4 regions of the Ensifer canadensis genome follow, and region 3 is predicted to be linked to each of the others. Evidence: riboswitches for the same ligand, from Rfam matches in the RefSeq annotation. Region 3 holds a riboswitch; each other region holds the start of a gene.
What was found. Region 3 has a riboswitch for cobalamin ahead of bluB (5,6-dimethylbenzimidazole synthase). Riboswitches for the same ligand answer to the same signal wherever they lie in the genome.
Positions count from the first base shown of each region.

Region 1: another riboswitch for cobalamin. It lies ahead of J3R84_RS11855 (CbtB domain-containing protein); the one in region 3 lies ahead of bluB (5,6-dimethylbenzimidazole synthase).
Region 2: another riboswitch for cobalamin. It lies ahead of J3R84_RS28740 (energy-coupling factor ABC transporter permease); the one in region 3 lies ahead of bluB (5,6-dimethylbenzimidazole synthase).
Region 4: another riboswitch for cobalamin. It lies ahead of nrdH (glutaredoxin-like protein NrdH); the one in region 3 lies ahead of bluB (5,6-dimethylbenzimidazole synthase).

Region 1 is NZ_CP083370.1:2,435,422-2,442,400, reverse strand. Features, by position in the region: gene J3R84_RS11875 (DUF1194 domain-containing protein) at 198-992, opposite strand; gene J3R84_RS11870 (glucoamylase family protein) at 1,153-2,463, shown strand; gene J3R84_RS11865 ((2Fe-2S)-binding protein) at 2,460-3,323, shown strand; gene J3R84_RS11860 (CbtA family protein) at 3,399-4,193, opposite strand; gene J3R84_RS11855 (CbtB domain-containing protein) at 4,391-4,567, opposite strand; cobalamin riboswitch at 4,611-4,879, opposite strand; gene J3R84_RS11850 (TetR/AcrR family transcriptional regulator) at 4,878-5,570, opposite strand; gene J3R84_RS11845 (NAD(P)H-binding protein) at 5,674-6,504, shown strand; gene J3R84_RS11840 (anthrone oxygenase family protein) at 6,501-6,979, shown strand, end outside.
Region 2 is NZ_CP083372.1:43,474-50,452, forward strand. Features, by position in the region: gene J3R84_RS28725 (energy-coupling factor ABC transporter ATP-binding protein) at 1-236, opposite strand, end outside; partial or broken gene J3R84_RS28730 (energy-coupling factor transporter transmembrane component T family protein) at 233-867, opposite strand; gene J3R84_RS28735 (energy-coupling factor ABC transporter substrate-binding protein) at 871-1,161, opposite strand; gene J3R84_RS28740 (energy-coupling factor ABC transporter permease) at 1,164-1,832, opposite strand; cobalamin riboswitch at 1,884-2,098, opposite strand; gene J3R84_RS28745 (copper resistance D family protein) at 2,225-2,986, opposite strand; gene J3R84_RS28750 (copper resistance CopC family protein) at 2,998-3,921, opposite strand; gene J3R84_RS28755 (SDR family NAD(P)-dependent oxidoreductase) at 4,089-4,877, opposite strand; gene J3R84_RS28760 (hypothetical protein) at 4,871-6,238, opposite strand; gene J3R84_RS28765 (hypothetical protein) at 6,273-6,617, opposite strand; gene J3R84_RS28770 (IS5 family transposase) at 6,617-6,979, opposite strand, start outside.
Region 3 is NZ_CP083370.1:1,654,126-1,661,104, forward strand. Features, by position in the region: gene J3R84_RS08095 (acyl-homoserine-lactone synthase) at 1-601, shown strand, start outside; gene J3R84_RS08100 (DUF2865 domain-containing protein) at 789-1,859, shown strand; gene bluB (5,6-dimethylbenzimidazole synthase) at 1,768-2,559, opposite strand; cobalamin riboswitch at 2,605-2,813, opposite strand; gene J3R84_RS08110 (SDR family oxidoreductase) at 2,891-3,712, opposite strand; gene J3R84_RS08115 (phytanoyl-CoA dioxygenase family protein) at 3,804-4,997, opposite strand; gene J3R84_RS08120 (LacI family DNA-binding transcriptional regulator) at 5,098-6,123, shown strand; gene J3R84_RS08125 (quinone oxidoreductase family protein) at 6,158-6,979, opposite strand, start outside.
Region 4 is NZ_CP083371.1:468,451-475,429, reverse strand. Features, by position in the region: gene metE (5-methyltetrahydropteroyltriglutamate--homocysteine S-methyltransferase) at 1-1,746, shown strand, start outside; gene J3R84_RS21815 (acyl-CoA thioesterase) at 1,743-2,543, shown strand; cobalamin riboswitch at 2,695-2,920, shown strand; gene nrdH (glutaredoxin-like protein NrdH) at 3,223-3,444, shown strand; gene nrdI (class Ib ribonucleoside-diphosphate reductase assembly flavoprotein NrdI) at 3,462-3,878, shown strand; gene nrdE (class 1b ribonucleoside-diphosphate reductase subunit alpha) at 3,848-6,001, shown strand; gene nrdF (class 1b ribonucleoside-diphosphate reductase subunit beta) at 6,018-6,979, shown strand, end outside.

The sequences.
Region 1 (6,979 bases), 780 kb from region 3:
TCGATCCACGATTGAACGCGGCATCTTATCGACGCGCGCGCCCTACAGCGCCGCGCGTCTTATTAGACGCGCAAATGTCGCTGTAGCACTTTGAATGGCTGCCTGTTTTTATCCTTAAATCGAATAGGATTTAAGGAAACATGCAGTAAGGAAACGACAATCTGGCATGGCAAAGCGTCGTTGCCAATGTGGGCCGACTACTTGTCAAGTTCGGGATAGACGCGGTCGATGAAGCCTGGCCGGAGCTTCTCGCCGATCAGGCAGTCGGGAGCGGGCAAGGCATCGACGAGGCGCACACGCGGCGGTGGCGGCAGGCCGCTGACCTCCAGGATCAGCTTCTGGCGGATGGCGATGGCGAAATCTTCCGGCTCATGCACCGGCAGCACGAAGGAGCCCGGGCCGCCGACGACGCACTCGGCATAATACTGGTCGAGCGGCCCGGTCGAGACGGACGGTCTAATCAGGATCGCCAGGCCATTGATGATGATGCCGCGGGCAATGGCGATGTCGCGGGCGGGAATGACCGGTGGGCCGATATTGTTGGGTCCGTCGCCAGACACGTCGATGATGCGGCGCATGCCGGCAAAGGCGTTGGAGTCGATCAGCGCTGTGCCGTAAGTGAGCGCGTTGGAGATCGAGGTGCCGCGGCGGGTGCCGACGGGGCGGGCCTCGATCAGCGCGGCAAAGGCGTCCGCTTCGGCGGCGTTGGAGATCACCTGCCAGGCAACGACGGAGGATTCGTTGACGGTGCCGGCCCATTCGAAATAGCCAAGGGCGATCCGGCCATAGCGACCGCTCGTTACCGCATTGAGGAAGTCGGAATGGCGCAGCGCCTGCACGTAGCCGGCGCGCTGGACGCGGGCTTCGTCCAGATCCATCGAGCCGGACATGTCGACGGCCAGCACCAGTTCGACATCGACGTCGGTGTGCGCGGCGGTCGATTGGGTCGGGCCACCAGTCAGGGAAAGGATCAACGCCAGCATGGTTAACATCGCTTCAACCCGTCATTGCGAGCCGCGTCATCTCAGGAAATGTAGCACAGGATTGGCTTATCGCGACTGTTTGGGGTTGGCTGACCTTCAATAAAAGGTGATATCGACAGGGTTTACTGCCGATCGATACCGTGCCGACGGGCCTGCATGAGCTGAGGATATGCTTCAACAGACACGGAATACGGAGCGTTTTCAGGTCGATAGGCTGCAGTCCGCCGCTTTCGACTATTTCCTGCGCTATAGCGATGCCGGCACCGGGCTTGTCGCCGATACGTCGCTTCCCGACGCGCCCTCAAGCATCGCTGCCACCGGTTTCGGGCTTTCCTGCTACCCTGTTGGCGTCGAGCGCGGCTGGATCGGGCGCGGCGAAGCGGCCGGCCGGGTGCTGATGACCCTGCGGTTTCTGGCGCAAAGCCGGCAGGGGAGCGATGCGCTCGCCACCGGTTATCGCGGCTTCTACTATCACTTTCTCCACATGAAGACCGGCGAGCGGGTGTGGCAGTGCGAGCTTTCCACCATCGATACCGCGCTGCTGATTGCCGGCGTTTTGACCGCAGGCGCCTATTTCTCCGGCGACAGTGCGGGGGAGCGGGAAATCCGCGCGCTTGCGGATAAGCTCTATGCCCGGGTGGATTGGCGCTGGGCGCTCGGCCGTGGCGAGATACTGACGATGGGCTGGCGACCGCCCGGGCGGTTTCTTAAGTATCGATGGCAGGGCTACAGCGAGGCACTGCTGCTCTACGTGCTCGCGCTCGGCGCGCCGCACCATGCAATCGGCCCGGAGCACTACCGCGAATTCACGGCCGCCTATGCGTGGACCACGGTCGACGGTGCGCCGCATCTGCAGGCCGCGCCTTTGTTCGTCCATCTCTTTCCGCAAGCCTGGTTGGACCTTCGCGGCATTGGCGATGCGCCGATGCGTGACGAGGCGACTGATTATTTCGACAATACCTGCCGGGCGATCGCGCTGCAGCGAGCCCATGCCGAGCGCAATCCCGGCGATTTCGCCGGTTACGGCGGGGATATGTGGGGCCTCAGCGCCTGCGGTGGACCGGCGGGGCGGCAGCGGCTTGTCGATGGGCGTTGGCAGCGGATGCTCGGCTATGCGGCGCGCGGCGCGCCCGGTGGTCCTGACGATGGCACGCTGGCACCTTGGGCACCGGTTGCCTGTCTGCCTTTCGCTGCCGATGCGTCGCAGTCGGCACTCGCCGAGCTCGAGAACTGTTACCCGGACATTCTGTGCGAGAGCCGGTTTCCCGGCGGGTTCAATCCGAGCCTGCCCGGTGTGGGCCCGGAGGGTTGGGTCGACGACCGCGTGGTCGGGCTTGACCAGGGGCTTGTCGTGATGATGATCGAGAATGCCAGAAACGGTTTCGTCTGGGAGCTGACGCGCAGCATTCCGGCCATACGGCGCGGATTGCAGCGGGCGGATTTTCGCGGCGGCTGGCTTGAGACCAGGGAGACGGCATGAGCTTGGGCCACGAGCGGCAGGACGAGCGCCCGGCGGAGGACGAGGCGGACGCGGCGTTGCGCCAGAGCGCCCTTGGCGTTCTCGCGCACCTGCAGTCGTCTTTCCCCGAAGTGGGCTTTTCGCTCGGGGCCGCCGGCGACGTATTTCTTCCCGAGGCGCGGTTCTGGGTGGAGGAGGGCGTCGGGCTTGAAGACAGCCTTGCCTATCAGGATCGCTTTGCCGAGGGCATGGACGACAAGATCCGCGCCGCCCATCTGATTGCCTTTTACAGCAACCAGCTCACGCTCGCGCTTGGCGGCCTCTATCTCGGTGGGGGCATCGTGGCAGCCGTTCGCGGCCTTCGCTTCGAAGAATTTTCGCGGGCCTATGGCGAACGGCTTGTCGCGGCCAAGCGGTTTCATTTCAGCCTTGCCTTGCCCGCAGCCGGGGATCATGCCCCGGCGACTGCGGACGTCTTCGGCGAAACCTTCGCTGCGCATCTGGCGCCGATCGTCGTCATGTTGAAGCGTCGCACCGGCCTGTCCTCGGGCGCGCAATGGCGGCTTGCGGCGGATTCGCTTGCCGGTGGGTTCCTGGAGATCGGCCGCGTCCTCGGCGACGAGGAGACCGCGATGGCGAGGGCGCTGGCGATCGTCAAGCGCGCGGGTACGTCGCTATTTTCCGACAAGCTCCGTTACGAGGACATCGTGATCGAGATCGGCGGCAATCATGCGCTGTCGCGCACCTATCGCCTGCGCGGCGGCTGCTGTCTCTATTATCGAACGGAAGGTGGCAGCTTCTGCGACAGTTGCGTGATGCTGGCGCCGGACGACCGCCGCGCGCGGTTGCAGGCGCATCTGCTGGCATTGCAGGCGCGCTGAGACATCTCGACGACAAAGCCCCTGATATCGGCGATATCAGGGGCTCCGGGTTGATGGCGAAATCTGGCCGGTCTGTTACGCCTTGGCGAAACGATCGTTGATGAAGCCCGACACGACGCCGAGAACAATCCAGAACGCGAGCGTGGTGGCAAGGGCTGCCACGGCGAATTCAGCGCCGAGCACGGCCGGCACATTGCTGGAGATGTCCGACGGTTGCGGCGCGCCATAGACATGCGGTGCCGCGATCAGCACGAGGCCGATGATCTTGGCGGCGATCTCTTGCCGCAAGACCAGCAGATAGAGACCGGCGGCAGACAACAGCACGGTTGCACCCCACCAGACCTGGCGGTCGCCGAGTTCCGCGGCCGGGAAGCCCGGCAGTTCCGGCGGCAGACCGATTGCCGGCAGCATGTGCACGGCAAGCCAGCCGCAGGCGCCCCAGAGCGCGCCGTTCCTGAGCGTGATCGGGTAGCCGATGACGAGGCTGACGCCGGCGAGCAGCAGCGCGAAGCCGGAGCCGGTCACCAGATTGGCGATCAGCGTGCCGGAAAAGCGGCTCATGCCGAACATGATGCCGCCTTCCTCGTGTTCGCCCTCATGGGCGTAGGCAGGCGTGATCGGCGACAGGGCGTCAAGCAAAGCGCCAATCGGCGAAACCGCCTTCAGCGACGAATGCTGGTCGTGGTTTGCTGCGGCCGGATCGGCCGTTCCCGGCTGAACGGCTGGTTGTTCGCCGGCGGCCGGTGCCTCGCCTTCGAATTCTTCCGCGTGCAGGATCAGCGGTACGACGCGCAGTTCCTGGGCGCCGGTCATGAAGACACCGGCAATCAATCCAGCCACGATCGCGGCCAGAAGCGTTCTGACAATCATTTTCGATATCCCTCGATATCGGCGCGCCATGCATCTGGCAGGCAGCGCCGTGTCCCACTGGCAAATATGCGAACGGCTCCGTCCGGCAGATCTTCAATCTGCATCAGACGCGAGCAAACGCGTCCGGCTGTCTGCCGGAAGCGTTTTTGTCCGCAGCTATGTCGATGCGGAACGCAAGTCGCGTCCCGGAACATCGCTTAGTGGCAGGGGAAGCCATAGGAGTGGCGGGTGTCGTGCGCGGTATCGTGCAGCACGGCCGAGTTCGCCAGGCCTGCGCCGAAGACGAGGAAGCCGCCGATGAGGAGCGCGATGATACCTGCGGTCAGACGATCGCTGAGGGAGAGCGGAATGCTCGAAACTGTAGATGTAGCCATGACAACCTCCGTGATGGCGTCGGGATCTTTCCCGGTTTGGGCCCTATGCCCGCATCGACTGGCAGGTTTCCTGGCTCAGGACGTCGGGTGAGATCACCCTGGATTTGCCTCGCCTTCCCAGAGCAAGGGCCGCCCTCTCGCGGTCTTGTCTCCAGTGGCTTCTTCCGGATCGCTCCGGAACGGCGCATTCACGTCGCTCTACAGTCGCGGGGTCGGCCGTGATTTGAATGCCCAGCATGGGTCCATCCGTCACGTTCCCGTTTACTCCCGAAACGCGTTCGCGTTGCGGGAACCAATCGATCCACGATGATTAGGATCGCACCCCGGAGATGTCAATTAGACTTGCGCCGCCGCCCGGTCCATCCGCGACAAAATCACGAAGGATCATGCGTTTATAGGCTTCGACGATCTGGTCGCCCTCTGCTCTGGTGACGGAGACCGCAAGCCGCATCGTGCAATCGCCGAGATGCATGATCAAAAAGGCGGCGCTGTCGATCGTTTCGCGCGGCGTGTCGGGCGCAAACCGAGCCCAGACGTCGGCCAGAAGCTGGCCGCCGGCACGGCTTTGCAAAAGGTCGATCTCGCGCAGCGCCTTGTCGGCCTGCATCGCTGACCAGATGTCGCGCATCACAGGCTCGGCCAGGAACATATCGTAATAGATGTCGAACAGCATGGAGAAGGCGTCACGCAGTTCCGAGATCGACGTCACCTTGGCAAGCTCGGCCCCGATGCATTCATTGCAGACCGCATTGTAGCGCTCGGCCAGCGTGCGCACGATCGCCGCCTTGTCGGGGAAGTACTGGTAGAGGGAGCCGATCGAGATTCCAGCCTTTTCAGCGACTTCGCTCATGCGCATGGCGTCGCTGCCCTTCTCCTGGATGATCGCCGTGGCGCAGGAAAGGATGTGCTCGACGCGCTCGCGGCTGCGCTTCTGGCTGGGCGTGCGGCGCAGCGCCGGCTCGTCGTCAGCGGGGATTGTGGAAGGGCTTGCATCGGGAATCATGAGTAATGCTCACATTTTGACTTGACTCCTAAAATACGAGGATTTATCACATTTGCAAATGTGAGAGATGCTCATGTTTTGCAATCAACCTCAGGAGGAAGCGATGACTGACAAACTCACACTGGTTCTGGGCGGTACGGGCAAGACGGGGCGGCGGGTGGCGGCCCGCCTTGAGGAGCGGGGTATCGCGGTGCGCATCGGCGCCCGTTCGGCATCGCCTTCCTTCGACTGGACGGATGAGGCGACCTGGGCGCCCGTGCTTGAAAATGTCGAGCGCATCTATATCAGCTACCAGCCGGATCTGGCGGTGCCGGGCGCCGTCGAAACCATCCGCAAATTCTCGAGGCTTGCCGTTCGCTCGGGCATCAAGCGGCTGGTGCTTCTGTCGGGGCGCGGCGAGGACGAGGCGGAAGCGGCCGAGCGCGAACTGCAGGCCTCCGGCGCCGACTGGACGATCATCCGGGCAAGCTGGTTCTTCGAGAATTTCAGCGAGGATTTTTTGACCGATTCCGTTCGCAGCGGATCGGTGTTCCTGCCGCCGGATGAGATCACCGAACCCTTCATCAGCACCGACGACATCGCCGACGTGGCAGTTGCAGCCCTTCTGGACGAGGGGCATGTCGGCAAGGTCTATGAGCTGACAGGCCCGCGGCTGATGACCTTTGCCCAGGCCGTGGCCGAGATCGCGACGGCTGCCAACCGCCGGATCGGCTATCAGTCCGTGCCGGTTGCCGACTTCACGGTGCAGTTGCGGGCCGACGGATTGCCTGATGACTATGTCGAACTCATCCGCTATCTCTTCACGTCGGTGCTCGACGGGCGCAATTCGCAAGTGACGTCCGATGTCGAGCGCGTGCTTGGGCGCAAACCGCGCGACTTCGCCGACTATGCCCGGGAGACCGCTGCAACTGGTGTCTGGAGTATCGCCGCATGATCCCGCTGATCCCCGCTCTGGCGTTTGCCGCCGCAATCGGCTCCGGCCTGATGGCCGGGCTGTTCTTCATCTTCTCGGTCTGCATCATGCAGGCTTTGTCGCGGCTGCCGGCGGAGCAGGGGATCGCGGCGATGAACGCCATCAACGTGGTGATCCAGAATCCGCTGTTCCTCAGTACCTTCATGGGCACGGCGCTTCTGGGGCTCGCGCTGGTCGTCGCGGCCTTCATCTGGGGCGGTAACGGCAGCCTGCTGCTGGCGGCCGGCGGCATCGCCTACGTCGCCGGCGTGCTGATCGTCACCATTATCTTCAACGTGCCGATGAACGATGCGCTGGCGGCTGCCACGTCTGGGCAGGCTGCCACCGAAATCTGGCAGCAGCACTACCTGACCGACTGGGTCTGGTGGAACCATGTGCGCACGATTTCCTCGATCGGCGCTCTGGCGCTGTTCATTCTGGGTTTTGCGCGCAGCTG
Region 2 (6,979 bases), on a different replicon from region 3:
GATCTCAATTCGGTGAGAGCCTTTCGGCTGTAGGCAACGGGTCCGCCATTCAGCAGGACTTTCCCCGCAGATGGCCTGAGTGAACCGTTGAGCAGGGACAGCAAGGTCGATTTTCCGGCGCCATTGGCGCCCAGAATTGCAAGCTTCTCGTGGCCCCGGATGGCCAGCGACGCGCGATCTAGAGCAAGCGTGCCATCTTCGTATCTGTATTCTAAGTCACGGGCTTCAAGGATCATCCAAGGCACCAGGTCAAGACAAAGACTCCAGCCAGAACGCCGCCGATCACCAGCAGCCGAGCGCCCGAAGCCGGTCTTTCTACCGAAATAAAATTCAGACGACCGGTGTAGCCTCTTGCTGCAAGTCCGGTTTCCATCCGCCGGGCACGGTCGAGCACGCGAGGTAGAAGAGATGCGAGCAGAAGACCGTTATATCCGAAATCTCGGCGTTGAGACCCATACGCTGCAACAGCTGAAGAATGCTCGACAGCGGCGTCGTCAAGGCCAGGAAGAGCAATGCGGAAACGCAAGTACCGCTTCTCAAGGCCACAAAGCAGGCCTTATCGATCCCCTCAACCGAGACCAGCGAAAACGTCGGCACATATCCGACCACGGTGACAGAGACGAGCTGCGCCAGCGTGCCCGTTGCAATGAACAGAAACGGAACACGTGCCGCGCGCAGGATGTCGACCCACGCTATACCAGCGCCGATGTTCATCAGAACGAGCATGGCAATAAGGATTACGACTTGTCCCGCCCATCCCGCCGAAATGAGCGACACTGCCATTACGCCGACGGCGAACAGGAGTTTTTCACCGGCGGCGTAGTGTCGCCACCGGTTTGTCTGGGCACAGCGATCGATGGCGCGCATCAGCTACTGGTTATCCGGGCGTTTCGCAGGTGACATCCTGCGCCCGAAGTAAAATCCCACAAGTCCGGCACCCAGCGCCGCCTGAAGAGCAAACAGCAGGCTTTCGATCTCGCCGCTCGGCGGCTCCCAGAGCGGCGAGGCCCAAGGCTTGTAGTCCGGCTGAATTTCGGTAATCGCGGCTTCGGCCTCACCATCGGCACCACCGAATTCGGCGTCTCCGCCGTGGTGAATGACGAGCGGCAGGATCGCCAGGGCAATGACGGCGAGCAGCATCCAAAGGTTACGTTTCAGCATGATCAGGCCTTCGCGGAAAAGATATTGAGAGCGTTGAGTTCACCGCGGCTATAGCGCTGCAAGAGGTTGAACACGATCACGGTCAAGAGACCCTCGCTGATGGCAAGCGGCACCCGCGTAACCGCAAAAATTCCGAGGAATTTGGCAGCAGCACCCGTCATTCCGGAAACCGGATCTGGGAAGGCCAACGCCAATTGCAGGGAGGTCGTGACGTAGGTGGCCAGATCGCCGAGCGTTGCTGCAACAAAGATCGCTACCGCACCGCTGAACCCGGCCCCTGTTATACCCTTGAACAGTCCGTAGGCGACGAAGGGACCGACGATGGCCATCGAGAAGATATTGGCTCCCAGCGTCGTCAGTCCGCCATGCGCCAGCAATAGCGCCTGAAACAACAGCACGATCGCGCCGAGCACGGTCGTCACCGTCGGCCCGAAAAGCGACGCTGCCAGACCAGTCCCGGTCGGATGCGAGCAGCTTCCGGTCACGGAGGGAATTTTCAACGCTGAGAGAACGAACACGTAGGCGCCAGAGGCTGCCATCAGCAGCTTGACCTCGGGCTTTTCCCTGACAAGCGTTACAATGCGCCTGGCCCCGTAAATAACGAAGGGCGCTGAAACCACACCCCAGCCAACCGCATGTGCGGCCGGCAGATAGCCTTCCATGATATGCATACTACACCCTCTACCACGCCCGCCGCGTGGCCCGAACAAAGTCGCCACGGATGTCGTGGCCCAGCGATGGCAGGTCTCCTGGCTCACGGGTCTTGGCTCGGTCCGCCTTATCAGCCAATTACTTGGCCAATGGCATGTTGGACGTCGCTCACCGCTTACAGTTGCGGGGGCAGCCTCGGTTTCGGCCCCTGATGGGTAGTCCTCACCGTGTTCCCTTTTCATCCGCCATCCCTTGGTCAGGCGGAACCATCTGAAAGTATCACTATGCCTGGGGCGTATAAAACACAACGCCGAAATGGCGATCACCAAGGCATAGGAAAGGCAACGCTCGCTGGCTGAGGACCAGGCACTCCCAGTCTTTTATCAGCGACGGACAGTGTTTCTGGCCTCCACTATGGTTTCAGATTGATAGTCCCTTCAAGCCTTGTCAGTTCGAAGTCGCTGATCAGAATATCGAGCCGTACCTTCCATTGCCCAGGGACCGGCAGAACCAGATCGCTAACGCGCCATGTTCCGTCGCCGGGCTTTACAGCCTTGCGCCGGATCGGCTCGATACCGGCGGCCGGCTGAGAAAAGACAAAGGTGACTTCCTTCGCGTCGAGTGGACCGAAATCTCCTGTCATGATCATGGCTGACACTGTGACGGGCCCGGCACGACCCGGCGTGACGGTCAACTCCGCCATTGCTTTCGAGGCATGGATATGAACGGAGGCCGGTTGCACAGCAGCGATGGCAAGCGCTCTGGGGGGCGGAGTGAAGCGCCAGGTCGCCGCAACGCCCAGCACCAGGAGCACAAGAAGTGTTTCTGCTGCGATCGTTCTGACCAGGTACCGCGTGTTATCTTGATCACCAGCCACGGCTCGTTGCGTCAAACGCCAGCGATTTATTGCCGCGAGCAGGAACAGGATTGCGATAAGAACAAGTTTGGCGACAAGGAGGTTCCCGTATGCGGTATGCAGAAGCGCCGATGGATGCCTTACTTGAACGATAGCGAGAACCGTGCCCGCTGCGACCAGAACCACCACGACAACAGGAATGAAGCGTGAGAATCGGATAAGCGCTGGGGCCGCCGTCGCCGTATCGATGCGAAATACCTGTCCGAGCGGCACTAGCGCGCCGATCCAGATCGCGATTGATGCCGCGTGCAGAAACACCGATGGCCGCATCAGCCATTGCGGCTCAGCCGCACTGGCGTGACCGCTGAGTGCGAGCGACAGCGATCGCCGAGCAGCGCCGTTGTGGAAACCAGGCTTGAAACGCGTGCGTTGGAGGACAAAAATGCGAGACCAGACAAGACGAGCGCGCCCGCCATCACCGACACAGTGCTGCCGAAACTCGTCCCGAACCCTGCCTTCCAGACTTGCGGGTCGGCGATCTGCGCGAGCGCACCCCCAAGAGCATCGAGACCTTGAAAACGCGCCGATGCGAGGACGCTGACCAGCCCAAGGACGATCATGAAGCCGATAAACCCGCGCGCCGCGGACCTATCGCGTATGAAGAAGTTCAGAGCGAAAACACCGCCGGCTCCAAAGAAGAAGCCGGCATAAAGCCCCAGCTTTGCCAGCCAGAGGGCGCCACGAACCTGCAGATCGACGGCATCCACCACCACCGGCGGCGCGCTGCTCGGTGCGCCAATCGAAAACACGATTGAGCCGGAGACCGGATGACCGTCTTCGGAAACCACGCGCCAAGACAAAACATACGTGCCGGAGCCAAGTCCGGCTGGAGGCTTGATTTCGAGCGTCTTGTCTCGAAGAACGAAGTCTGGAAGCGCAACCGAACGACCGTCAGGTTTTACCAATGAGAGGACAAGGGGTGACACCGGCTCGCTGAAAGACAGCGAAAAGTTTTCCGGTACAGCTTGCAGAACCGTCCCGTCCTGCGGCACTGCGCCTGTCAGCGAAGCATGCGCCATGACGGCTGTCGCGAGACAAAACCAGGCACACAATGTTAAAAGCGTGTTCCGGCAGAGGGCTCTGAAACGCCCCTGGGAGTTGAACGAGAGAGGTGAAGGATCCCGAACGAGCACCCCGTGGAGTATTGAGAGAAGAATTATAGAGAAAAGGGACCGAAAGAAAGCGATGTCCACCGCCGATATCTCGGATCCAATCCATCGTAGCGGAAGAATTGAAAGCGAGTGGAGAGCGGTTGAGATGAAGGCAAGTACGATACCGAGGGAATAAGAGTTCATCGCTGGTCCCTCAGCAGCACGTTCAGCGTTAGGGATTCTGCTGCCCATTTCATAGGTGCGACCCCTTAGATTCCTGCTGTGATGCCACCATCGACATACAGCAGCTGCCCCGTAGTGAAGCGAGCGAGGGGCGATACGAAAAATAGTACAGCACCGGCGACATCACCTGGCGTGGCAAGTCTTCCAAAGGGAATATTTGTGACTGCGCTTTGGAGAGCGGCCAAATCCCGAAGTAGGTGATCATTTTTGCAGGTTCGCACCGCGCCTGGAGCAACGCCGTTGACTGTGATGCTGTGTGGGGCAAGTTCTGTCGCCTGTTGTTTCATAAGGATGGCCAGCCCCCCCTTTGCGGCGCACATTGAGCTGTATCCGCGATCGCGGAAGCCAAGCGACGACCGTACCGACAGGAGGTGAACTTGACTGCCTCCGTTCCCCGCAGCGACCTGGTGCCGCGCAACGGCCTGGGAGAGGAACATCCCGACGCGAAGGGTCTTCGCATAAACCTCATCGAAGGCGTCTTCGGTGACCTCGAGGAAGGGCTGTTCCTTGTGAAAGCCGACACAGTTCACGAGGATATCGATCGTCCCATGCTCCTTGACGAGTACGTCTGTTAGCTCCCGAACCGCCTCGACGTTACAGGCATCGACTTCGGCACCCGCCGCTTTCCATCCCCGCGCGTGCAACTCCTTGGCTAGTCCTCGCGAACGTTCGCCGTTGCGCCCTGCGACAATGCAGGTCGCACCCGCGGCAGCCAGCATTTCCGAGATCGTTATCCCGATCGCTCCGTACCCGCCAACCACCAGGGCAACTTTCCCTGTCAGCCGCGTTGGATTTGTCAGAACCTCGTTTAGCATTCTCTGCCCTCTGATATGACACCATCGCCCGCCGGGACGGCTCCGAACTGATTGATGGCAATGCGCGTAGCTCTCCAGGTGCCCGGCCCGTACTGCCCTTTGAAAACCGGCCCCATATGCTCGGGGGCAGCGCCCCCGAACACGGCGGTTCCGACAATTGACCCGTCGCTCCCGACCTTCCCCTTGAATCGATAGAACAAATGGATGGGGGTTGCTTCGTGCTCGGCCTCGAGCTCGATCTGTGAACCCAGGATCTTGCCGACGACCCGGCCATGGCTTGTTGCGGTCTGATGAATGCCCGTGACGTCCGTGCCATGCTGACGGAGTTCGATGCGGTGCTCACTCGCCCCGTGAAGAAAGGAAACTTCGACCTGCCAGCGCCCGGTGACGTCCGCCTCCACCGGGGGGACCTGCGCCGACGTGGCGAACTCCTGTGACCTGACGAAGATGGCGGAAAGGGCGCGTCCGACCGTGTCGGCTTCATCGTCTGACAGATTTATGGGATCCAGGATGATCGATGTCGGTGTCGACCAGAAATCGTGGATGAGAATCCGCGGACGTTGCCGCAGCAGCGCCATCCGCAGACCTTCCGCATCCAGGGGAATATCGCTCTTATCCCAGCTCACCTTTAGCCGGATGGCGGTAACGGATCCGGCCCATGACAGGACGTTCGTTTCCACACCCGCGATGTCGTGGAGGCGGACGGCGATATTCTGCAGCCGAGGGCGCCAGCCGTCGCGTTCCTTTTCAGCCGCCGCCGAGTTGATCCAGCGGTCCAGGGCGACGACGGCCCCAATGGCCTCTTCCTTTCCCACTTTCATGCTGCGGCCGAAGGCCTGATGAGGAGCGCTGTTCCACCACATCGCTTCACAAAGCTTCCTTCGACCGAGCACGATGGCGGTGGATTGCGGCCCGCGGAGGTATTTCCCGCCCGCATAGACGACGAGGTCCGCGCCCCGACCAATCCATCGATCCGGATTGGCCGGAGACAACCCGGCCGCGTTGATCAGAACCGGGACACCGGCCGCATGTGCCGACGCTAGGAGCGTGTCCAACGGGAGGGAAGACGAACCTTCATTCCGGCCTAACAGGCAGACCATCGCAACTTCGCCGGTCCCAAGGGCTGAAGACAATTCGTCGGGCGTCTGGACGCTGACGATTTGGGCTCCGGCTAAACGGATCGCCTGTTCGTAGGCGAAACGATGATCCTCCGGAATGATGACCTTGTTCGCCATTCCGGACGTGTCAGGCAGGCGCAACATCGCTTCGGGATCGTTGCCGGCGATGCAGGCGGCTGTCGCGAGCGCCAGACTTGCGGCTGTTCCTGCGGTAACGAGGCCCCATTCCGCGCCCGTCAACATGGCGAGCCGGTGGCCTAGCAGGCCGTTGAAGAAGTCAGTCGCGTTCGCAGACGAAGCCTGAATCGTCTCCGTTGTGGACGTAGAAGTGCCCGACAAGTCGTCCGGCGGAGCGGAGAGCTGCCCATCCGCGACCACAGACCGGGTCGCTCTCGTCTTGTCCCTCCCATGAGAACTCCGCACAGGCTGATCCGTCGCGTGCGCCGTAGCGGACATCGAGAAAGCCCTTGAGCGCGACGAACGCGATTTCGCCGTCGGCCGTGCCCTGGAATGTCAGATGCGCCTCTTCGACGAGATCGAGGACGTCGTTGTCCCAGTTGTCCATCTCGACGATGCGCCAACGACCGGCGAAGGCCTTGGCGAAGGGAGAAACTCTCGCCATCAGCCTGTCTCCGTCATGAGCTTCGGCAGCCGCACCAGATCATAGGCGGCGGCCGCGAAGGTGAAGGCCCATCCGACGCGGTCGCGTCCACGGAACTTCGTCTTACCCTGCCCGGCGACGGTTTTGATCCAGCCGAACGCCTCCTCGATGCGCTTGCGGATGCGCAAGCTGACCCGATAGCCGGAATGGCGCGTCGTGCGTCCATCAATGGCCGAGCGGCGACCATTGATGTTTTGCGCCACATGGGGCGTGACCTTCATCGACCGCAGATCTTTTACGAAGTCCTTTGTGTCATAGGCCTTGTCGGCACCCAGCGTGATCGCTTGTGTCTGCTCAGTGAAGGGCCCGATCATGTGCAACGC
Region 3 (6,979 bases):
GTCCATCGACGAGATGTTCAAGCTGCGCAAGCGCGTCTTCCACGATTTCCTGAAATGGGACGTGCAGACCGATGGGGAATGGGAGATCGACAATTACGACAAGTCGAATCCGCTCTATATTCTGTCCTATTCGCCGGAGACGGGAAAACTGCGCGGATCGCTGAGATTGCTGCCGACGCTCGGCCCCAACATGCTGGACGATACGTTCCCGATCCTGCTTGGCGACAACCCTGAGATCCGCAGCGCCTCGATCTGGGAATCGAGCCGCTTCTGCATCGACCCGGAGATTTCTCAGGACCGCGCCTCCAACCAGGTGACCGTCGCCGCCGCAGAACTGATGTGCGGTGTCGGCGAACTCGGGCTGGCCTCCGGCATCAGCCATATCGTCACGGTGACCGATGTCTTCCTCGAGCGGATGTTCCGCCGCATGGGTTGCCCCGGCGAGCGCATCGCTGACCCGCACCGGATCGGCTCGGTCTATGCCGTAGCGGTCGCCTGGGAAGTGACGCCGTCGCTGCTCAGCGCCATGAAGGCCGTAGCGGCGATCGAAGGCACGGTTCTTGAACGGCCGATGTCGCTGGAGACGGCACGCGCCGCCTGATCTCTAACGCTCCTTCCGTTCCTCCCACCGGACGGAGCTGTTAACGCAATGCGAGGCTTGTCGTTGCACCGGCGGCGACAAGCCTTATGATAGGGCTGAAACAGGAAGTGCCGACAGCGACCGAACCCGGACAACAAGGGTGGCGCCGTGCGGTTGCAGGAATGGACGTTCGCCCGTGTTCCGGAACATGAAAACCCTAGCCGCGGCGACCTTGCCGCTGCTTCTGGTTCTTGCCGATCAGGCGCTGGCCTCCAGCGTGTGCGACCGCCTGAACACTCGGCTCGCCGAACTGCCCGCCGCCATCGAAACTACGGCCGATACCCGCGATTATGCGAGCGCGATTTCCCGACAGAACATCGAATTGCGCCGGGCGCGCAACGATCGCCGACGCGCCGGCTGCGGCACAGGCAGCGTCGTCGTCTTCAACGGCGGCGACCCGGATATCTGCACAGACATCAACAGTCTGATCGCCGAGATGGAAGACAATCTGCGCATCCTCAAATCGGAGCGCCAGCAGCTGATGTCAGGCGATGGAGACGATACGCGCCGGCGCATCCTCGCCGCCCTCGAGATCAACGGTTGCTATGGTGGCAGCGAGGAATTTGCGACCGCCGACCCGGACGAGCCGGAAACGTACCGCAACATCCTGCGCGATCTGCCGCCGGACGAAAGCTACGGACCAATGCTGCGGGACGGCGAAATGGGCACCTACCCGCCGGAAAGCGGCGTCTATTCCGGCACGCTTCGCACCATGTGCGTGCGCACTTGCGATGGCGCCTTCTTCCCGATCTCGTCCGAGGCAAGCCCTGTGGACTTCGCCCGCGACGAGCAGGCCTGCCGCGCCCGCTGCCCGGGTGCCGAAACAGAACTATTTTTCCACGACCTGGCGACCGAGGAGAGCGACCAGATGGTCTCCGCCTCGACGGGACGCCCCTATAAAGAACTGCCAAACGCCTTTGCCTATCGGACGCGCGGCGTCGGCAAGCCGGGCATTTGCGGTTGCCAGATTCCAAAGATCGCGACGACGCCCAAGGCTTCCAGTGGCAACACTGGCAACAGCGAATCGTCGATCATCGTCATCGAGGGCAAGAAGGAAGCGGCCGCCCCTACCGCCAAGGCGGCTGCGGAGGAGCGCCCCTACGATCCCGCCAAGAGCAAGGTGCGGGTCATCGGGCCGACGTTCCTTCCCCAGGAGGAAACGTCGATCGACCTTCGCCATCCGAAGGGTCCGGGCTACCAGCCGGTTCAGAGCAACTGATCGCAGCGTCTGCCTTTCGGCAGGTTCCCCAGCCTTCCTCGAACACCAGCTCCTCCAGCGGCAGCCGCTGGCGCCAGCCCTTAACCGCAAGTTCCGGCTCCTGGTAAAGGCGATCGACATATCCGAGGCAAAGCCAGGCGACGATCACGACATGATCGGGAATGCCGAGGATCGCCTTGATCTCATTTTCATGAAAGATACTGACCCAGCCGACACCAACGCCTTCGGCGCGCGCCGCAAGCCAGAGGTTCTGCACGGCACAGACGGTGGAATAGAGATCCATCTGCGGGTTATGGGTGCGCCCGAGAACGACCGCTCCACCGCGCGTGCGGTCGCAGGTGACGCAGATGCTCAAGGGTGCCTTGCGGATCCCCTCCAGCTTCAGGGAGCGGTATTTCGCTTGGCGGTCGCCATCGAACATCAATGCCGCTTCGTCGTTGGCGCGGGAAAAGGCCTGCCATACCCGCTCGCGGGTTTCGGCCTGCCGGACCACGACGAAATTCCACGGTTGCATGAAACCCACCGATGGCGCCCGGTGCGCAGCATTGAGCAGGCGCATCACCACATCGTCAGGCAAGGGTTCGGCCAGGAACTGATCCCGCACGTCCCGGCGCGTTTCGATGGCTCGATAGACGGCTTCGCGCTCGTCGGATGAAAAGGCTTCTGCAGCCGCAAGGCCGCCATTAGCGTCAGTCAGCATCGTTCGATCCCCAACAATGCACAACCTTCCGCCGTCCGCGCGGATATCGGTCTATCTTGCCAGGCCGGTCTTCTGACTTCGGATCAACCGGCCGCCTCACCTTCCCAGATCACATGAAGATCCAGTGGCAAGATCTTGAGCAAGCTCAAAATCCCTAGAGGCAGTCGTCCCCGTCACAGCGTTGGGCACGTTCCGGAATAACACCGGATTCCCGATTCTCCCGCGTTGCGGGCACCTGACGGCGTCATAAGGGCACAGCCCACAGGGAATGACAAGCAAGTCCGGCGTCGCTTGCCGGTCACTCCACAGGGCCTCGCGACAGCGTCAGATGTCAGAGCGGCGCGACCGGATGCGGCGAGCCGTCATAGCCGCCCCACACCGACTGGTCGAAGCAGATGACCGACCCCGTCATCAGGCCGGACTCATCCGACGAGAGATAGGCGCAGGCACGCGCGACTTCCTTGGGGTCGACAAGCCGACCGAAGGGTTGGCTGGCGGCCGCCTTTTCGAGCCAGTCGTCTGCCGCCCCATGAAATTCGCGCTGGATGCGGTCTTCCCCTTCGGACGCCATCCAGCCGATATTGAGGCCATTGACGCGAATGCGGTTGCGCAGCAGCGCATAGGAGGTGTTCTTGGTCAGCGTCTCCAGCGCCCCCTTCGACGAGCAATAGGCGGCGATAAACGGCTGACCGGCCATCGCCGACATCGAGCCAATATTGACGATGGTGCCCTGCGTGCCCTCCCGCCGCATCAGCTTTACCGCTTCCTGCATCAGGAAGAACGGTGCGCGCACATTGACAGCGAACATCCGGTCGAACAGTTCGGGGCTGGTGTCCAGGATGGTGCCGCGATCGGTGATCGCCGCCGCATTGACCAGCGCATCGACGCGCCCGAATGTGGCGTCGCAGGCGCTGACGACCTTGCGCGCGTCCTCGACCTTTTCGAGGTCTGCCTCGACATAAAGTACCTGCGCGCCGGTTGCCTTGCGGATCTGCTCGGCCTTCGCTTCGCCCTTGGCAACGTTGCGTCCACAGATGACGACACCTTTAGCCCCACGTTCCGCAAACAGGTTGGCGATCGTTGCGCCCAGCCCCTGCGTCCCGCCGGTGACGATGGCGATCTTGCCGTCGAGACGGCCATATTGCTCGGTCATGAAAGTCCTCCCAGAATTGAAAGTGAGATGAAAACAGGGCGACCGGCCCCCGCCGCAGAACGCCGGGGACCGGAAAGATCGATTCTGCCGTTCAGCTCAGCTTGCGCTGTGCCTGCTCGCCAAGCGCGCTTCTGAAATCCGCATCGCTCCACCTGCCTGCCAGCGCCTCATGCATCAGTTGCGCCTGGGTCTTCGGCGCGAGACCGCCCAGCGGCGGATCGCGATCGAGATTGGTCGGGAAGGAATAGCCCTCGGCACAGGACGCAATCGCATTGGCCGCCTCATCGGCCGAAAGCGTGCCGGATGCCACGAGTGCGGTCAGCGCCGGGTAGAGGGCTGCACTCATCCTGGCGCGATCGACGGTCTCCATCGCCCTCCCGAAGGCCGAGGAGACCTGGAGCAGGTTGGCGACGCGCTTGATATCAGTCGAATGATTGCTGCCGGCCGCATGGAAGAGAGCCGGGTTGAAGAAGACGACATCGCCCTTTTCCAACGGCAGCTGCACGTGATGCTGGTCGAAATAGGCCCGGAACTCCGGACGTTTCAACGCGAGATAGCCGGGCACGTAGGTCTGGCTATAGGGAAGGAAAAGCGTTGGACCGCTCTCGATCGGCATGTCGCAATGGGCAACGGCACCTTGCAACGTCAGCACCGGCGACAGCCTGTGCACATGAACAGGATACTGCTCGATGACATCAGAGGTCTGGAATCCCAGATGATAGTCGCGATGGGCCGCCTGCGACGCGCCGCCGGGATTGACGCGATTGACCTGCGCCGTCAGCTGGTAGTTCGGACCAAGCCAGGCTTCGCTGACGAGCGCGATGATGGCGTTGGCGTAATAGGCGGCAAAGTTCTCAGGGCTTTTCAGGCAGTGTTTTTCGAGCGAATTCCAGATCCTGTCGTTAGCGCCGGGCTTGGCAAAGTGGTCGCCGCCGCCACTGTTGGTGCGGTGTTGCTCGTCGATGATGGCGTCAAAGATGCCGCTGGCCGCATCGATGACTGATGTGTCGGCATAGGCGTGCTTGAACACCGCCACCCCGGGCCCGGTTGCCAGCACCTCGCAGATTTCGGCCAGGGCAGCGCGGCGCCCCTCGGTCGTGGCGCAGGCGGCAACCAGGCTGGCGCTGTCATAGATCAGCACATTTTTCTCGCAGGCGAGCGCGTGTGGATAATCAGCAAGGTTCGTCTGCCGCTCCACCTCCGCACGGAACGCCTCGATGTCGCAGGCATCCTCGCTCAGCCACACACGGTCGAGGCGCTGGCGCGCCCTGTTGTCGGTCTTCATCTCGTTCCTCCTCAGAAACTTTCGATGTCCCGACTATAGGCGGCGTGAGATCGTGATATAGAGCAGGAATCCATCAAAAAACCATCAGGAGAGTTCGTCGTTGGCACATCCGTTTCTGGTCAAGGATATCGCCTTTCAGGCGGGACTCAGCACCGCGACCGTCGACCGCGTCCTGAATGAACGTCCCGGCGTGCGCCGGCAGACGGCAGCCCGCGTGCGAGCCGCCATCCGCGAGCTGGAGAAGCAGCAATCGGGATCGGAGATGCAAGGCCAGAAGCGCGCGATCGATATCGTGATGGAGGCGCCGGAGCGCTTCACCGAGGCGGTCAGGCAGGCGTTCGAAACCGAGGCGCCGACCTTCATGCCGACCACGTTTCGCTGCCGGTTCCATTTTGCCGAGATCATGCGGCCGCACGACATCGCGCAGCTGCTCGACCGCGTCCGCCTGCGTGGGACCGACGGCGTCGTGTTGAAGGCACCTGATGTGCCCGAAATCGTTGGCGCCGTCGCCCGCCTCGAACAGGCGGGAATTGCGGTCGTCGCGCTTGTCACCGATCTGCCGAACTCGGCGCGCACCGCCTATGCCGGGGCCGACAACCGCGCGGCCGGCGAGACGGCGGCCTATCTCGTGGGCGAACGGTTCGCCGGGCAGGCAGCAACCGTGCTCGTGACGATTTCGAGCAGCCGTTTTCGTGGCGAGGAGGAACGCGAAATCGGCTTTCGCCGGGTGCTCCGCGAGCACTATCCGGCGATCCGCATCGTCGAGATCAGCGAAGGCTACGGCAAGGACGCCGAAACCGGTGTTCTTGCAGCAAGAGCGCTTGCGACAGACGCCGACATCAATGCCGCCTATTCGATCGGCGGCGGCAACCGCGCCGTGCTGGCCGCCTTCGAGCGCCTCGGCCGCGACTGCAGCCTGTTCATCGCTCATGACCTCGACCAGGACAATCTGGCGCTGCTGCGCCAACGCCGGATCCATTTCGTCCTGCATCATGACTTGCGCAGCGACGCCCGCATGACTTTTCGCGCTATTCTCGCACGACGGAGCGGCGCCGGGCAAAAGCTGGGCGGAAGCCGACTGTCGGCCGTCGAGGTGATTACACCCTACAACGTGCCCATCATTTGAAAGGCGGGCCCCGCGACGACACGGGGCCGGTCTCTCACTCCGGCAAAAGCACGATCTTTCCGGAAAAGCTGCGGTCTTCGAGCCGCGCATGGGCTGCCGCACCGTCCGACAGTGCGAAGGTCTCGATGCGCGGACGTTCGATGATACCAGCGCGCAGGGCCTGGAACAGACGCTCTGCCCGGCTTAGCCGTTGCTGCCGGTCTGTCAGAAAATCCCAGAGATCGCCGCCAACGACGGTTTTCGAATTTTCCATGAGATAGCGCGGATCGACCAGCGGCGCCGGCCCACCCGCCATGCCGAATGTCACCAGCGTGCCGCGCGAGCGCACCGCCGAGAGACTGTCGAGCAAGGTTATGCCGACCGAATCATAGGCGACATTGACCCCACCGGCGCTCAAGGTGCGCACCTTGTCCGGCCAGCCCTCGTCATATCCGAGCGCATGGGCAGCACCGGCGGCCTTGGCAAGGGCCTGCTTTTCCAGCGTCGAGGCCATGGCGATGACGCTTGCGCCCCGCGCGATGGCGAGCCGGATCAGCAATTGCCCAACGCCACCGCCTGCCGCCTGGACAAGAACCGTGTCACCGGCCCGGACGCTATAGCTGTCCTCAACCAGATACTGCGCCGTCAGCCCCTGCAGCAGGAGCGCTGCCGCCGCCTCGAAGCCGATATCAACAGGAAGCGGAATCGCCCGCTCCAAAGGCACGGTCACCCGCGTTGCATTGGCAAACGGCACGTCGGCAAACCCTATCCTGTCGCCGAGGGCGATGCCTTCAACGCCTTCACCGACCGCGATGACCTCACCGGCCCCTTCATAGCCGGCAATAAAGGGTGCCTTGCCGGCGAGCACATAATTGCC
Region 4 (6,979 bases), on a different replicon from region 3:
AAGCTTTTCACCGAGCTTGGGGAAGCCGGCGTCGAATGGGTGCAGATCGACGAGCCATGCCTGGTGCTCGATCTCACTGAGCGGGAACGCCAGGCGCTGGCGCTGACCTACCAGACGTTCGCCTCGGAACTTCCGCAGTTGAAAATCATGCTCGCGACCTATTTCGGCGCGGTCAGTGACAACATGCCGACAGCCCTTTCGCTGCCGGTTGCCGGGCTGCATGTCGACCTCGTGCGGGCGCCGCAACAGCTCGACTTGCTACTTCAGACGGTACCGGCACAGCTTGTGCTGTCGCTCGGCGTCGTCGATGGCCGCAATGTGTGGCGTACCGATCTTGCCGGCCTCTTCCGCCGGCTGCAGCCGTTGATCGAGGCGCATGGCCGCGATCGTATCGAGCTTGCACCATCGTGCTCGCTGCTGCATGTGCCAATCGACCTCGATCTCGAACGAGCGCTCGATCCGGAGCTCGTCTCCTGGCTTGCCTTCGCCCTGCAGAAGCTGGACGAACTCAGCCTGCTTGCCCGCGCATTCGAGCCGGGCCTGGCCAATCCCGAGCAGGTCTTTGCAAAATCGATTGCTGCGGTCGAGGCACGGCTGACCTCGCTCAAGGTCCACGATCCACTCGTTGCCGGACGCTTGAAGAACCTGACGGCAGCAGACAGCCGCCGTCAATCGAGTTTTGCAACGCGCCGGCGGCGGCAGGAAGACAGGCTGGCACTGCCGCTCTTCCCGACGACGACGATCGGCTCCTTCCCGCAGACGTCAGAGGTGCGCCAGGCACGATCGCTGCATGCCAAGGGCGAGCTCAGCTATGTCGACTACCTCGCCTACCTGCGCCAGGAGACGGAGAAGGCCGTGCGCTGGCAGGAGGAAATCGGCATCGAGGTGCTGGTGCACGGCGAATTCGAGCGCAACGACATGGTGCAGTATTTCGGCGAGCAGCTCTCCGGCTATGGGTTCACTCAGAGCGGTTGGGTGCAGAGCTACGGCTCGCGCTACGTACGCCCGCCGATCATCTTCGGCGATGTCTCGCGCCCGAACCCGATGACGGTCGATTGGGCAACCTATGCGCAGTCGCTGACGGACAAGCCGATGAAGGGCATGCTCACCGGCCCGGTGACGATGCTGCAATGGTCGTTCGTGCGCGACGACCTGCCCCGGTCGATCGTATGCCGGCAGATCGCACTGGCGCTGCGCGACGAAGTCACCGACCTGGAAACGGCCGGTATCGCCGTGATCCAGATCGACGAACCGGCGCTGCGCGAGGGACTGCCACTGAGACAGGCCGATCGAAAGGCCTATCTCGACTGGGCGGTCGAGTGCTTCCGCATCAGCGCCTCCGGCGTCGGTGACGAAACCCAGATCCACACCCACATGTGCTACTCGGAGTTCAACGACATCATGGCGGCGATTGCGGCAATGGATGCCGATGTCATCTCCATCGAAACCTCGCGCTCGAAGATGGAGCTGCTCGGCGCCTTTATCGATCAGGCCTATCCGAACGAGATCGGCCCCGGCGTCTACGACATCCACTCGCCGCGGGTACCCACTGTCAACGAGATGGTGCATCTGATCGAACAGGCGACCGACGGTCTGACGCCGGCGCAGATCTGGGTCAATCCGGATTGTGGGCTGAAAACAAGGCGGTGGGAGGAAGTTCGCCCGGCGCTCGTCAACATGGTCGCGGCGGCGCAAACGCTGCGCCAATCCTTCACTGCCGGCCGGCAAGAGGCCACAAACGCATGACGGACGATAGCAATATCGAGAAGGCGCCGGGGGAAACCCCGGCGCCCGCCACCTTGATCGACATCGTCTTTCCCGGCGACACCAATCACCACGGCACGCTCTTCGGCCGTGCGGGCCTCGCACTCATGGACCGGACCGCCTTCATCGTCGCCACGCGCCACGGCCGCGTTCCCTTCGTCACCGCCTCCTGCGATCGCGTCGACTTCCGCGGCCCCGCCCACATCGGCCATATCGTCAGCTGCAGCGGCCGCCCGATCCGGGTCGGGCGGCGTTCGATGGTCGTCGAAGTCGATATGATCGCGGAAGATCTGACGGCCGGCACCCGCGATCTGTGCGCCCGCGGCCAGTTCACCATGGTCGCGATGCCGGAGGGCAAGGGCGCCGGCTGGTCGTTGCCTTCTCTCGACACCGATGCGATCGGAGCGCCAAAAGACGATGCCGTGCGCATGGTCGATATCGTCTATCCGGATCAGGCCAACAGCTTCGGCGCCATGTTTGGCGGCGACGCGCTGGCGCAGATGACCAAGGCCGCCTTCGGCGCGGCGACACGGGCGAGCCGCAAGACGACAGTGCTCGCCTCCTGCCAGCGCATCGATTTCAAGCACCGGATCACCGTTGGCTCGATCATCGAGCTTGTCGCCAGGATTGTGCGCACCGGACGGAGCTCGACGACGGTCGATGTCGAATTGTGGTCAGAGGATTTGACGGGAGCGAAACAGACCCTGACTGCCCATGGCGCCTTCATCATGGTGGCAGTCGACGGGGACAATCGTCCTGTTCCCGCCTTCGCGGCTTGAGGATTTCAGCAGAGCTGTCAATGACGGCTCTCCATCCACAGGCTTCGCCGACACTTGTCGTTTACTCCCCGCTATCCACACCCGAAAAAATATTGTCCGCCTCCCAGGTGGCTTCGACATGGAACCTATTGACGCAATTTTCCCGACATATACTATATCTAGTGTTCGAGGTTCTCCCGATTCGCAAGGATTGGGAGCGAAGATGGGAATACGGTGCCGTCGTAGCGATTTCGCTTGGCTAAGCCGTGGCTGCCCCCGCAACTGTAAACGGCGAGCAACTGTCCAGCATTCGGCCACTGAAGCATGATGCTTCGGGAAGGTCCGGACAGAAGCACCGACCCGTGAGCCAGGAGACCTGCCTCGATCGATAAACGTCCACGGGCGGGGTGTCCGGAGAGGTCAGAGGTGTGCATGGGGCAGGATGAAACCTGCCTGATCGTCTCGACGTCTCCCCGGAAGCGCCGTCTTCAACTTCGGGGTGAAGTCATGTCCGCGTCATCGAATTCCTATCATTCGCCAATGAAGAGGCGCGGGAAGCCGCGAATCTGACGAACAACCGCGCCCGGGTCTTCTCGACCCGAGCAAGCGGTCATCCTGCCAGTCCTGCATTTCGCCGGATCGCTTGTGCGTATCCGCATGCCTTTTCATGCCCAGATCCAGCCGACCAAACGAGGAAGAAATGAACGTCACCGTCTACAGCAAGCCCGCCTGCGTCCAGTGCACCGCAACCTATCGCGCGCTCGACCGCCAGGGCGTCAATTACGAGGTGATCGACATTTCGGTCGACCAGGACGCGTTCGAGACGGTCAAGGGCCTTGGCTACATGCAGGTTCCCGTCGTCATCGCCGGTCCGGAGCACTGGGCAGGCTTCCGCCCCGACAAGATCAGCGCACTGTCCTGAAGCCGAGGTACGGCGCGATGGGGCTGATCGTCTATTTTTCCACCCGCTCGGAAAACACCCATCGCTTCGTCGGCAAGCTCGGCCTGCGCGCCAGACGCATTCCCGTCAGCGCGGCCGACGCGCCGCTCGACGTGCACGAACCCTATGTGCTCGTCGTCCCGACCTATTGCGGCGACGACGGCCGGGGCGCCGTGCCCAAACAGGTGATCCGCTTTCTCAACGATGCGGACAACCGCTCCCACATCCGCGGCGTGATTGCCGCGGGCAACAGCAATTTCGGCGCGACCTACGGGATCGCCGGCGACGTGATCTCGGCCAAGTGCCAGGTGCCCTATCTCTACCGGTTCGAACTGTTGGGAACCGATGAGGACGTCGCCAATGTCAAAAACGGGATGGAACGATTTTGGACGTCTCAACACTCGAACGCCCCTTGAAGGCGACGGAATCGGCGCTCGATTACCACGCGCTGAACGCCATGCTGAACCTCTATGACGAGGACGGCCGGATCCAGCTCGACAAGGACCGGTTGGCGGCAAAGCAGTACTTCCTGCAGCACGTCAACCAGAACACCGTGTTCTTCCATAACCTGCGCGAAAAACTCGATTACCTCGTCACCGAGGGCTACTACGAGCAGGAGGTTCTCGACCAGTATTCGTTCAACTTCGTGCGCGACCTGTTCGATCACGCCTATGACAAGAAGTTCCGTTTCCCGACCTTTCTCGGCGCCTTCAAATATTACACCAGCTACACGCTGAAGACCTTCGACGGGAAGCGCTACCTCGAGCGCTACGAGGACCGGGTCTGCATGGTGGCGCTGACGCTGGCGCGCGGCGACGAGGCGCTGGCGCGCGACATGGTCGACGAGATCATCTCCGGTCGCTTCCAACCGGCGACCCCGACCTTCCTCAACGCCGGCAAAAAGCAGCGCGGCGAGCTCGTCTCCTGCTTTCTGCTGAGGGTCGAGGACAACATGGAATCGATCGCGCGCGGCATTAATTCGGCGCTACAATTGTCGAAGCGCGGCGGCGGCGTGGCGCTGTCGCTTACCAACATCCGCGAGGCCGGCGCCCCGATCAAGCAGATCGAAAACCAGTCGTCCGGCATCATTCCCGTGATGAAGCTGCTGGAGGATTCGTTCTCCTACGCCAACCAGCTTGGCGCCCGCCAGGGTGCCGGCGCCGTCTATCTCAACGCCCACCACCCCGACATCATGCGTTTCCTCGACACCAAGCGGGAGAACGCCGACGAGAAGATCCGTATCAAGACGCTGTCGCTGGGCGTCGTCGTTCCCGACATCACCTTCGAACTCGCCAAGAACAACGAGGACATGTACCTGTTCTCGCCCTATGACGTGGAGCGCGTCTACGGCGTTGCCTTCACCGACATCTCGGTCACGGAAAAATATCGGGAAATGGTCGCCGACAGCCGGATCCGCAAGAAGAAGATCAAGGCGCGCGAGTTCTTCCAGGTGCTGGCCGAAATCCAGTTCGAGTCGGGCTATCCCTACATCATGTTCGAAGACACGGTGAACCGCGCCAACCCGATCGCCGGCCGCATCACCATGAGCAACCTCTGCTCAGAAATCCTCCAGGTCAGCGAAGCCAGCGAGTACAATGACGACCTGTCCTACAAGCACCTGGGCAAGGACATCTCCTGCAATCTCGGCTCGCTGAATATCGCCGCCGCGATGGATTCGTCCGATTTCGGCAAGACGATCGAGACATCGATCCGGGCGCTGACCGCGGTCTCCGACATGAGCCATATCGCCTCGGTTCCCTCCGTCGAGAAGGGCAATGACGACAGCCATGCGATCGGCCTCGGCCAGATGAACCTGCACGGCTATCTCGCCCGCGAACGGGTCTATTACGGTTCGGACGAAGGCGTCGATTTCACCAACATCTACTTCTACACGGTGACCTACCACGCCATCCGCGCCTCCAACCGCATCGCCGTCGAACGCGGGTCGAGCTTCAAGGGCTTCGAGAACTCGAAATACGCCTCGGGCGACTATTTCGACAAGTACACCGAACAGGAATGGAAGCCGGCGACCGAGCGGGTGCGCGAACTGTTCGAAACCGCAGGCATCGATATCCCGACGCAGGAAGACTGGCTGGAACTCAAGCAGGCGGTGATGACATCCGGCCTCTACAACCAGAACCTGCAGGCGGTGCCGCCGACCGGCTCAATCTCCTATATCAACCATTCGACCTCCTCGATCCACCCGATCGTCTCGAAGATCGAGATCCGCAAGGAAGGCAAGATCGGCCGCGTCTATTATCCCGCGGCCTTCATGACCAACGACAATCTCGACTACTACCAGGATGCCTATGAGATCGGTCCGGAGAAGATCATCGACACCTATGCGGCTGCGACCCAGCATGTCGACCAGGGGCTTTCGCTGACCTTGTTCTTCAAGGACACGGCAACGACCCGCGACATCAACCGCGCGCAGATCCATGCCTGGAAGAAGGGCATCAAGACGATCTACTACATCCGCCTTCGTCAGATGGCGCTGTCCGGCACGGAAGTGCAGGGCTGCGTTTCCTGCGCGCTTTGATACTCCGGGGAACAAGATGAACATCCAACTGAAGACCAAGGCGCCCAAGGGCTCGCAAGCCGTGCGCGCCATCAACTGGAACCGTATCGAGGACGACAAGGACCTTGAGGTCTGGAACCGGCTCACCGGCAATTTCTGGCTGCCGGAAAAGGTGCCGCTTTCCAACGACATTCCCTCCTGGGCGGCGTTGCGGCCGGAAGAGCAGCAGCTGACGATCCGTGTGTTCACGGGCCTGACCCTGCTCGACACGATCCAGACGAGCATCGGCGCACCGACACTGATGGCGGATTCGATCACGCCCCATGAGGAAGCGGTTTATTCCAACATCTCCTTCATGGAAGCGGTGCATGCCCGTTCCTATTCCTCGATCTTTTCGACGCTTTGCTCGACACCTGATGTCGATGACGCCTATCGCTGGTCGGAGGAGAACGAACATCTCCAGAAGAAGTCGGCGCTCATTCTCGAGCAGTATCGCACCACGGATCCGCTGAAGCGCAAGATCGCCAGCGTCTTCCTCGAGAGCTTCCTGTTCTACTCCGGCTTCTATCTGCCGATGTATTGGTCGAGCCGCGCCAAGCTGACCAACACCGCCGACATGATCCGCCTCATCATCCGCGACGAAGCGGTGCACGGCTACTACATCGGCTACAAGTTCCAGAAGGGCCTGGAGCGGCTGAGTAACGAGCGTCGGCAGGAGATGAAGGATTTCGCCTTCGACCTGCTGCTCGAACTCTACGACAACGAGGCGAAATATACCGAATCGCTTTACGACAGCGTCGGCCTGACCGAGGACGTGAAGAAGTTCCTGCACTACAACGCCAACAAGGCGCTGATGAACCTCGGATATGAGGCGCTGTTCCCGGCCGATGCCTGCAAGGTCAATCCGGCAATCCTGTCGGCGCTGTCGCCGAATGCCGACGAGAACCACGACTTCTTTTCGGGGTCAGGCTCCTCCTATGTCATCGGCAAGGCGGTTGC